One region of the Duganella sp. CY15W genome, then DNA from elsewhere that is predicted to be linked to it. Evidence: riboswitches for the same ligand, from Rfam matches in the RefSeq annotation. Region 1 holds a riboswitch; each other region holds the start of a gene.
What was found. A riboswitch is a leader RNA that binds a small molecule or an ion and turns the genes downstream of it on or off. The one in region 1 is predicted to bind cobalamin.
Positions count from the first base shown of each region.

Region 2: it holds a riboswitch for cobalamin, as region 1 does, so the genes downstream of both, GTP58_RS01275 (MotA/TolQ/ExbB proton channel family protein) here and GTP58_RS06560 (CbtB domain-containing protein) in region 1, are expected to answer to the same signal.
Region 3: it holds a riboswitch for cobalamin, as region 1 does, so the genes downstream of both, GTP58_RS30595 (TonB-dependent receptor domain-containing protein) here and GTP58_RS06560 (CbtB domain-containing protein) in region 1, are expected to answer to the same signal.

Region 1 covers NZ_WWCQ01000001.1:1,409,135-1,411,389, forward strand. The annotation lists gene GTP58_RS06550 (cobalamin-binding protein) at 1-136, shown strand, start outside; gene GTP58_RS06555 (histidine phosphatase family protein) at 133-711, opposite strand; cobalamin riboswitch at 751-871, shown strand; gene GTP58_RS06560 (CbtB domain-containing protein) at 912-1,127, shown strand; gene GTP58_RS06565 (CbtA family protein) at 1,141-1,911, shown strand; gene GTP58_RS06570 (AAA domain-containing protein) at 2,070-2,255, shown strand, end outside.
Region 2 covers NZ_WWCQ01000001.1:267,600-269,854, forward strand. The annotation lists gene GTP58_RS01265 (cation-translocating P-type ATPase) at 1-324, shown strand, start outside; gene cueR (Cu(I)-responsive transcriptional regulator) at 321-707, shown strand; cobalamin riboswitch at 760-981, shown strand; gene GTP58_RS01275 (MotA/TolQ/ExbB proton channel family protein) at 1,148-1,744, shown strand; gene GTP58_RS01280 (DUF2149 domain-containing protein) at 1,746-2,081, shown strand; gene GTP58_RS01285 (cobaltochelatase subunit CobN) at 2,068-2,255, shown strand, end outside.
Region 3 covers NZ_WWCQ01000010.1:1,536-3,790, forward strand. The annotation lists gene GTP58_RS30585 (adenosylcobinamide-GDP ribazoletransferase) at 1-448, shown strand, start outside; gene GTP58_RS30590 (histidine phosphatase family protein) at 445-963, shown strand; cobalamin riboswitch at 968-1,187, shown strand; gene GTP58_RS30595 (TonB-dependent receptor domain-containing protein) at 1,258-2,255, shown strand, end outside.

The DNA.
Region 1 (2,255 bases):
GGCGGTGCGCAACGATAATCTGTTCACGCTGAATGGCGAATTGCTCAACCGCGCAGGCCCGCGCATGATCGAAGGCACGGCCGCCTTGTGCGAGAAACTCGATATCGCCCGGCAGCATCGCAAGAATGGTGGCTAGGACACGCTATCCTGCGGGCTTGTGATCCAGCTCCACCCACGCGCTGAGCGCCGCAACTCCGCCAGTGACAGCGGCGCGACCTCAATGCGGGCATGCGCGGAGAGCGGGGCGCCGAGCGCATGGAGAATGGCCGCGCGAATGACCGAGGCATGCGTCAGCGCGATGACGGTCCCGGACGTGTGAGGCAGCGCATCCAGCCATGCGCCGACCCGGGCGACCAGCGCGCCAAAGGATTCGCCGCCGTGCGGCGCCGCCTGCGGATCGCTGAGCCACGTTGCCAATGCGTCCGGTTCGGCGGCCGCGACATCGGCAAGGCGTTGTCCGGTCCAGCGGCCAAAATCAATTTCTGCCAATGCAGGCGCGATGGCGGCCTCGAGATTGAGCAGGCGGGCAGTCTCGCCCACGCACACGGCGGTGCTGCGGAAGGCGGCCGCTGCCTGCATGGCTTCGATACGCGGACGCCACGCCTGTGTCGCTTCAATGCCACGTTCATCGAGCGCATCGTCGGACGGAAAGCGTCCGCTGCGCATTGCTGCCGTGGCTGCATGGCTGATGAGTAATAAGCGTAAGTGCATGAATCTCTTTCCGCCTAAGCGATGAATCAATTTCTGAAAGAATAGTGCGTATAATGCGGGCGTCGAGATACGGAAACCGGTGCAAGTCCGGTGCGGTCGTGCCACTGTAATCGCTGCTGTCCAACAGCCGAAAGCCAGACCCGAATCGAAGCAGCAACCCTTAATTTTATAGTGGGCACGTAACCCCGGGAGAATTTATTATGAACGTCGGCACCCTCAATCCAGCCCTGGAACCTGTCGTCAGCCCCATTCCTGTCAGCGAACTGTTGCCATGGCTGGTATTTGGCGGCCTGTTAATGCTGCTTGCCATCTACTTTGTCGGTGCCGAGCAAGGCGCCACCTCCCTGATTCCCGGCATGTATGTGCATGAATTCGTGCACGATGGCCGTCACCTGCTCGGCTTCCCCTGCCACTGATCGGGAGCACAACATGGTAGGTAAGTTTTTAGTACGCGGCATGCTCGCGGGCGTTGTTGCGGGCGTGCTGGCGTTTGGCTTTGCCCGTTTCTATGGCGAGCCGCAGGTGGAGCAGGCGATTTCGCTGGAAGATCATGGCGCCGCTGCGGGCGGCCACTCCCATGGTCCTGCCGAAGCATCCGTCCATACCCATGAACACGAGCACGAGCATGAAGAAGAGCTCGTGAGCCGGCCCACGCAGGCAGGCCTCGGCCTGCTTACCGGCGTGGTGGTGTTCGGCGCAGCGGTTGGCGGCTTGTTTGCGCTGGTGTTCGCCTATGCCCACGGCCGCGTCGGGCGGCTTGGCGCCAGGGCATTGTCCGCCTGGCTGGCACTGGCCGCGTTCACGACGCTGGTGCTTGTTCCTAATATCAAGTACCCGGCCAATCCGCCCTCAGTGGGGATGGCCGAGAGTATCGGCTATCGCACCGACCTGTTTTTCCTGATGATCGCCATTTCGATCACGGTCATGGTGTTTTCGCTCAAGGTGCGCGGCGCGCTGGTTGCCCGGCTGGGCGCATGGAACGGATCGATTGCCGGGGCAGGCGTGTTTGTAGCAATCACTGCTGTCGTCCTCAATCTGCTGCCGGCACTGAACGAAGTGCCGTCGAACTTTCCCGCAGCGCTGTTGTGGGAGTTCAGGATCGCCGCAGTCGGCATTCAACTGCTGATGTGGACTGTGATCGGACTGCTGTTTGGCTGGCTGGTAGAGCGGGTTCAACGCACCGGTATAAGGCGCCATTGACTAATTGGTGAGCGCTGAATAAATAAAAACGAAGGCTGTCAATGGTTCGAATCCGGATCATTGACAGCCTTTATTATTTGGAGATAAGGTTGGCGCAGCTGCTGCCGAGTGTCGGCTCGCGATATGTTTTCACGTAAGCGAAGATAGGCAAGGAACGTATGGTTTCAATCTGGGTGAATGGCGAAGACAAGACCGGGAAAATCAGTGATTGGAAAATATGGTGGGGCTATAAACAAGGTGAGCTGATGCTGACTTGTATTTTTCCTTCTGGTAAATCCTTTCATAGTCCATTGAGTCATTGCAGGGTTGAACCTACTGTTATTGTGCCTGGCGGGCTGCTGTCA
Region 2 (2,255 bases), 1.1 Mb from region 1:
AACGACGCACCGGCGCTGGCGGCGGCGGATGTCGGCATTGCCATGTCCAGCGGCACGGACGTTGCCATGAACGCTGCCGGCATCACCCTGATGCGCGGCGATCCGGCATTGGTGGCTGCCGCCATCTCGATCTCGCGCCGTAGCTACAGCAAGATCCGCCAGAACCTGTTCTGGGCCTTTATCTATAATCTGATCGGCATACCGCTGGCGGCCTTCGGCCTGCTCAACCCGATGGTGGCAGGCGGCGCGATGGCGCTGAGTTCCGTCAGTGTCATCAGCAATGCGCTGCTGCTGCGCCGCTGGAAACCGGAGAATCAAGCATGAACATTGGACAAGCCGCCACTGCCAGCGGGGTCTCCGCCAAAATGATCCGCTACTACGAGAGCATCAACCTGATCCCGGCCGGCAAGCGCACCGACGCCGGTTACCGCATCTATGGCGACAACGATGTGCACACGCTGCGCTTCGTCAAGCGTGCGCGCTCGCTGGGCTTTTCGCTGGAGCAGATCGCCGGCCTGCTGTCGCTATGGCAGGACAAGGCGCGCGCCAGCGCCGATGTGAAAGCCATCGCGCTGGGGCATGTCAATGCGCTCAATCAGCGCATCGCCGAACTGACCGAAATGCGCGACACGCTGCAATCGCTGGCCAGCTGCTGCCACGGCGACGACCGCGCCGATTGCCCGATCCTGCAAAGCCTGGCGCAGTGAAACGCCGTCTGCTGTGCTGTAAATGGTTTGAGACGCGTCAGGCGCTTCGCGTATAATCTCGCCACGTTTTGGTGCTCGCGCCTCTGTCCAGAGGTGCAGTTAAACGGGAAACAGGGAGCCCTCCAGGGCCAACCTGTGCTGCCCCCGCAACGGTAAACAAGCGTCGTCCCCGCGTCGACTATCCGCCTCGTATATGCCACTGTGCCTCGTGCATGGGAAGGCCAGGCGGATTCGCTTGCCAGCCCGGATACCGGCCAAACAGGGGGATGCGCCATCGGCGCTTCTATTCAATCCGCTCACGGGGAGGTGAGCTGATTGCATCTGTAGTCCATTCATTTTTATGCATTTATACAGCGCGCCGCGGCAGTGCCGGCTGGTGGCCATGTCTTGTGCATGCGTCGCCGGCGTATCTTTGCGCGCTGATTTTTCGGGACACCTCCATGTTTACTCTGCCTGTTGACGCGGCGATCCATGCGATCGAGACGCTGCTGTACTCCATCTCCAACGTGCTTTACCTCCCCGTTTTGCTCGGCATTGCCGCGCTGGTGCTGCATATGCTGTTCTGCTTCGGCAGCTTTGGCGCCGAATGGCTGGAACGCCGCCGTGGCGTGCGGATGCTGGTCGCCACTGCGAAGCAGGAGATGTCTGCCGTGCTGACTGCGCAGGAAGGCGATCCTGCACTGGATGCGCGCCTGGAACGCATCGTGCAGCGCGCCGATGCCAGTGGCGTGCGCCGTCTGGATGGCGTGCGTTTCGTGGTGCGCGTCGGCCCCGCGCTGGGCCTGATGGGCACCCTGATCCCGATGGGTATTTCGCTGGCCGGTCTGGCGCAAGGCAATCTGCCGAAGATGGCGGAATCGATGACTACTGCGTTCACCGCCACCGTGGTCGGCCTGGCCTGCAGCGTGGGCGCCTACGTGCTGACGCTGGTGCGCGAGCACTGGCTGCGCAGCGATCTGACCGAGATTGCGTTTGCCGCCGAAGCGCTGCTGGCATCGCACGGCGCCAAGCCGCATCTGGTCCGCGCGGAGGCCTGAGATGCGCTATCTGAACAAGCACCGCTACAGTAAGCTGGGCGAACATGGCGAAGATCCCTTGTCCGGCGTCGCCAATCTGTTTGATGCCAGTATCGTGTTCATCGTGGCGATGATGCTGGCGCTGTTCTCGGCCTGGAACATGATGGATTTGCTGGACCCGAACTCCGAAGTCACCATCGCCAAAAAATCGGCGGACGGCCATGTCGAGGTGCTGACCAAGAAGGGCGCTGAAATCAAGGTCAGCAAAGTGAGCGACAAACCGTTGTCGGGTTCCGGCAAGCGTCTGGGTACGGCCTATCAGCTGCCGGACGGGAAGGTGGTCTATGTTCCGGAATAAGCTGTGGACACTGGCCCTGTCGTTGCTATCGTTGCTGTCGCTGGTCGTTGGCGGCCATGTTCATTCGGCACAGTCGCCGCGCACGCTGGCGCTGATGCTGGGCGATATCGAGTCGCGTCCCGCCGTGCTGGCGGTGCGCGGTTTGCAGGCAGAGTTGAAAGAGCTGAACGTCGC
Region 3 (2,255 bases), on a different contig from region 1:
GCGCATCGGCGCTTACGGCGCGATCGGCACGCTGTGCATGCTGGCGCTGAAACTGGTGACGCTGTCCATGCTGCCGCCGCTGGCCGCGATTGGCGCCTTATTCGTGGCCCATCCGCTTTCCCGCCTGATGGCGACCTCGCTGATCTGGCGTCTCGATTACGCGCGCGCGGAAGGCAAGGCCAAGCCGCTTGCACAGAAAATGAGCAACCGCGAATTCCTGATCGCCGCACTCACCGTTGTCCTGCCTGTCGTGGCGGCCGGTGCGCTGCACTGGCTGCCAGTATCTGCGCTGTTCAGCGGCGTGGTGGCGACGGCCATCGCGACGTTCTGGCTGGCCCGTAAATGCGTGCACCGCATCGACGGCTACACGGGCGATTGCCTGGGCGCGGTGCAGCAGGTGACGGAAGTGATGTTCTATCTATGCGTCCTGGCCAGCTTCACCCGATGACGCTGATACTGGTCCGCCATCCCCAGCCGCTGGTCGCACCAGGCATCTGCTACGGCAGTACCGATCTGGCGGTCGCGCCCGAGCAGCTGGAGCAAACGCTGGCGACGCTGCGGCTGCCCAGCGATCTGCCCATCTACTCCAGCCCCCTGCGCCGCTGCGCCCAATTGGCCGCCCGCCTGACGCCATCGCCACACTATGATGCCCGCCTGGCCGAGATGCATTTCGGCGACTGGGAAATGCAGCCATGGGACACCATCCCCCGCGCGGCCATCGACGCCTGGGCTGCCGACACGGTCAACTACCGCCCTGGCGGCGGCGAGAGCGTATTGCAGATGGCGCAGCGCATCAGCGCATTCCACACGGCGCTGCAAGGCCAGTCGGCCATCGTCATCTGCCACGCCGGCGCCATCCGTTTGCTCACTGCGTGCCACGCCGGCCTTGCCCCTGCGGAGATGGCGCGACAGGCCGCGCAAAGCGCCCATCAAATCCCCTACGGCTCCACTTTGACCCTTTAAACCCGTATAATGTGCGGGTTTTGGTGCCCGCATGTCTGTTCAGACCTGCAGTTAAACGGGAAACACGAAGCCATAAAAGCCAACGTGTGCTGCCCCCGCAACGGTAAGCAAGCGTCGCCGCTGTACGCGACACATCACCTCTTATAACCACTGTGCCGAGGCATGGGAAGGTAAGGTGGTTCCACTTGTTAGCCCGGATACCGGCCAAACCAGGTGGAAGCGGGCTGCCCCTCGCTTCTGTTCACAATTGGCCAACGGGGACGTCGGCCGGTTGCTACTAACAGAAATAACATCATGACCCTTCGTATCTCCCGTCCTGCGGCGCTGTCGTCGCTGGCATTGGCCATGGCTGCCTGCTACGCGCACGCCGAACCAGTCAACAATGGCACCGTGGTTGTCACCGCCACCCGTACCCCGCAACCGCTGGCCAACGTCATCAGCGATACCATCACGATCAGCGCCGAGCAGATTTCGGAATCGGGCGCCGGCTCCATCATCGACCTGCTGCAGCGCCAGCGCGGCATCGAGATCGCCCGTAACGGCGGTGCAGGTACGGCGTCCAGCGTCTACATCCGTGGCGCCAACAGCAACCACAATATCGTGCTGGTGGACGGTGTGCGTATCGGTTCCTCGACCACCGGCGCCGCCAACTGGAGCGCCATTCCGCTGACCGCGATTGACCATATCGAAATCGTCTACGGCCCACTGAGCTCCCTGTACGGCGCCGACGCCATCGGCGGCGTCATCCAGATCTTCACCAAAAAAGGCAAAGGTACGCCAAGCGTGACGGCCTTCGCAGGCTACGGCAGCGACAAGACGCGCGAAGCCGACGCCACCCTGTCCGGCGCCACCGGCGGTGAGCATAGCTTCAGCTACGCGATCAGCGCCGGCAAGGAAAAATCCGACGGCTTCTCGGCCACCCGCCCGGCCAGCGGCTCGTACAACCCTGACCGCGACGGCTACGACAAGGAAAACGTCTCCGGCCAATTCAGCCTGCAACTGGCGCCCGGCTACGAAGCCGGCGCACTGTTCTTGCACAGCAAACTGGATTCGCAGTACGACAGCGGCGCGTCAGCATACGATGTCCGCAGCAAGGCGCTGTTTGAAACCGCCGCCGTCTACGGCAAGGCGCAGTTTGTATCGAACGTCGACACCCTGCTGCAATACGCAGAGAGCAAGGACAACGGCGAAACCTTCAGCAGCGCGGCAGCTACCGGCTACTCGCGCATCAATACCAAGCAGACCGACATCACGCTGCAAAACGACATCCGCATTGGCGAAGATGTATTGCA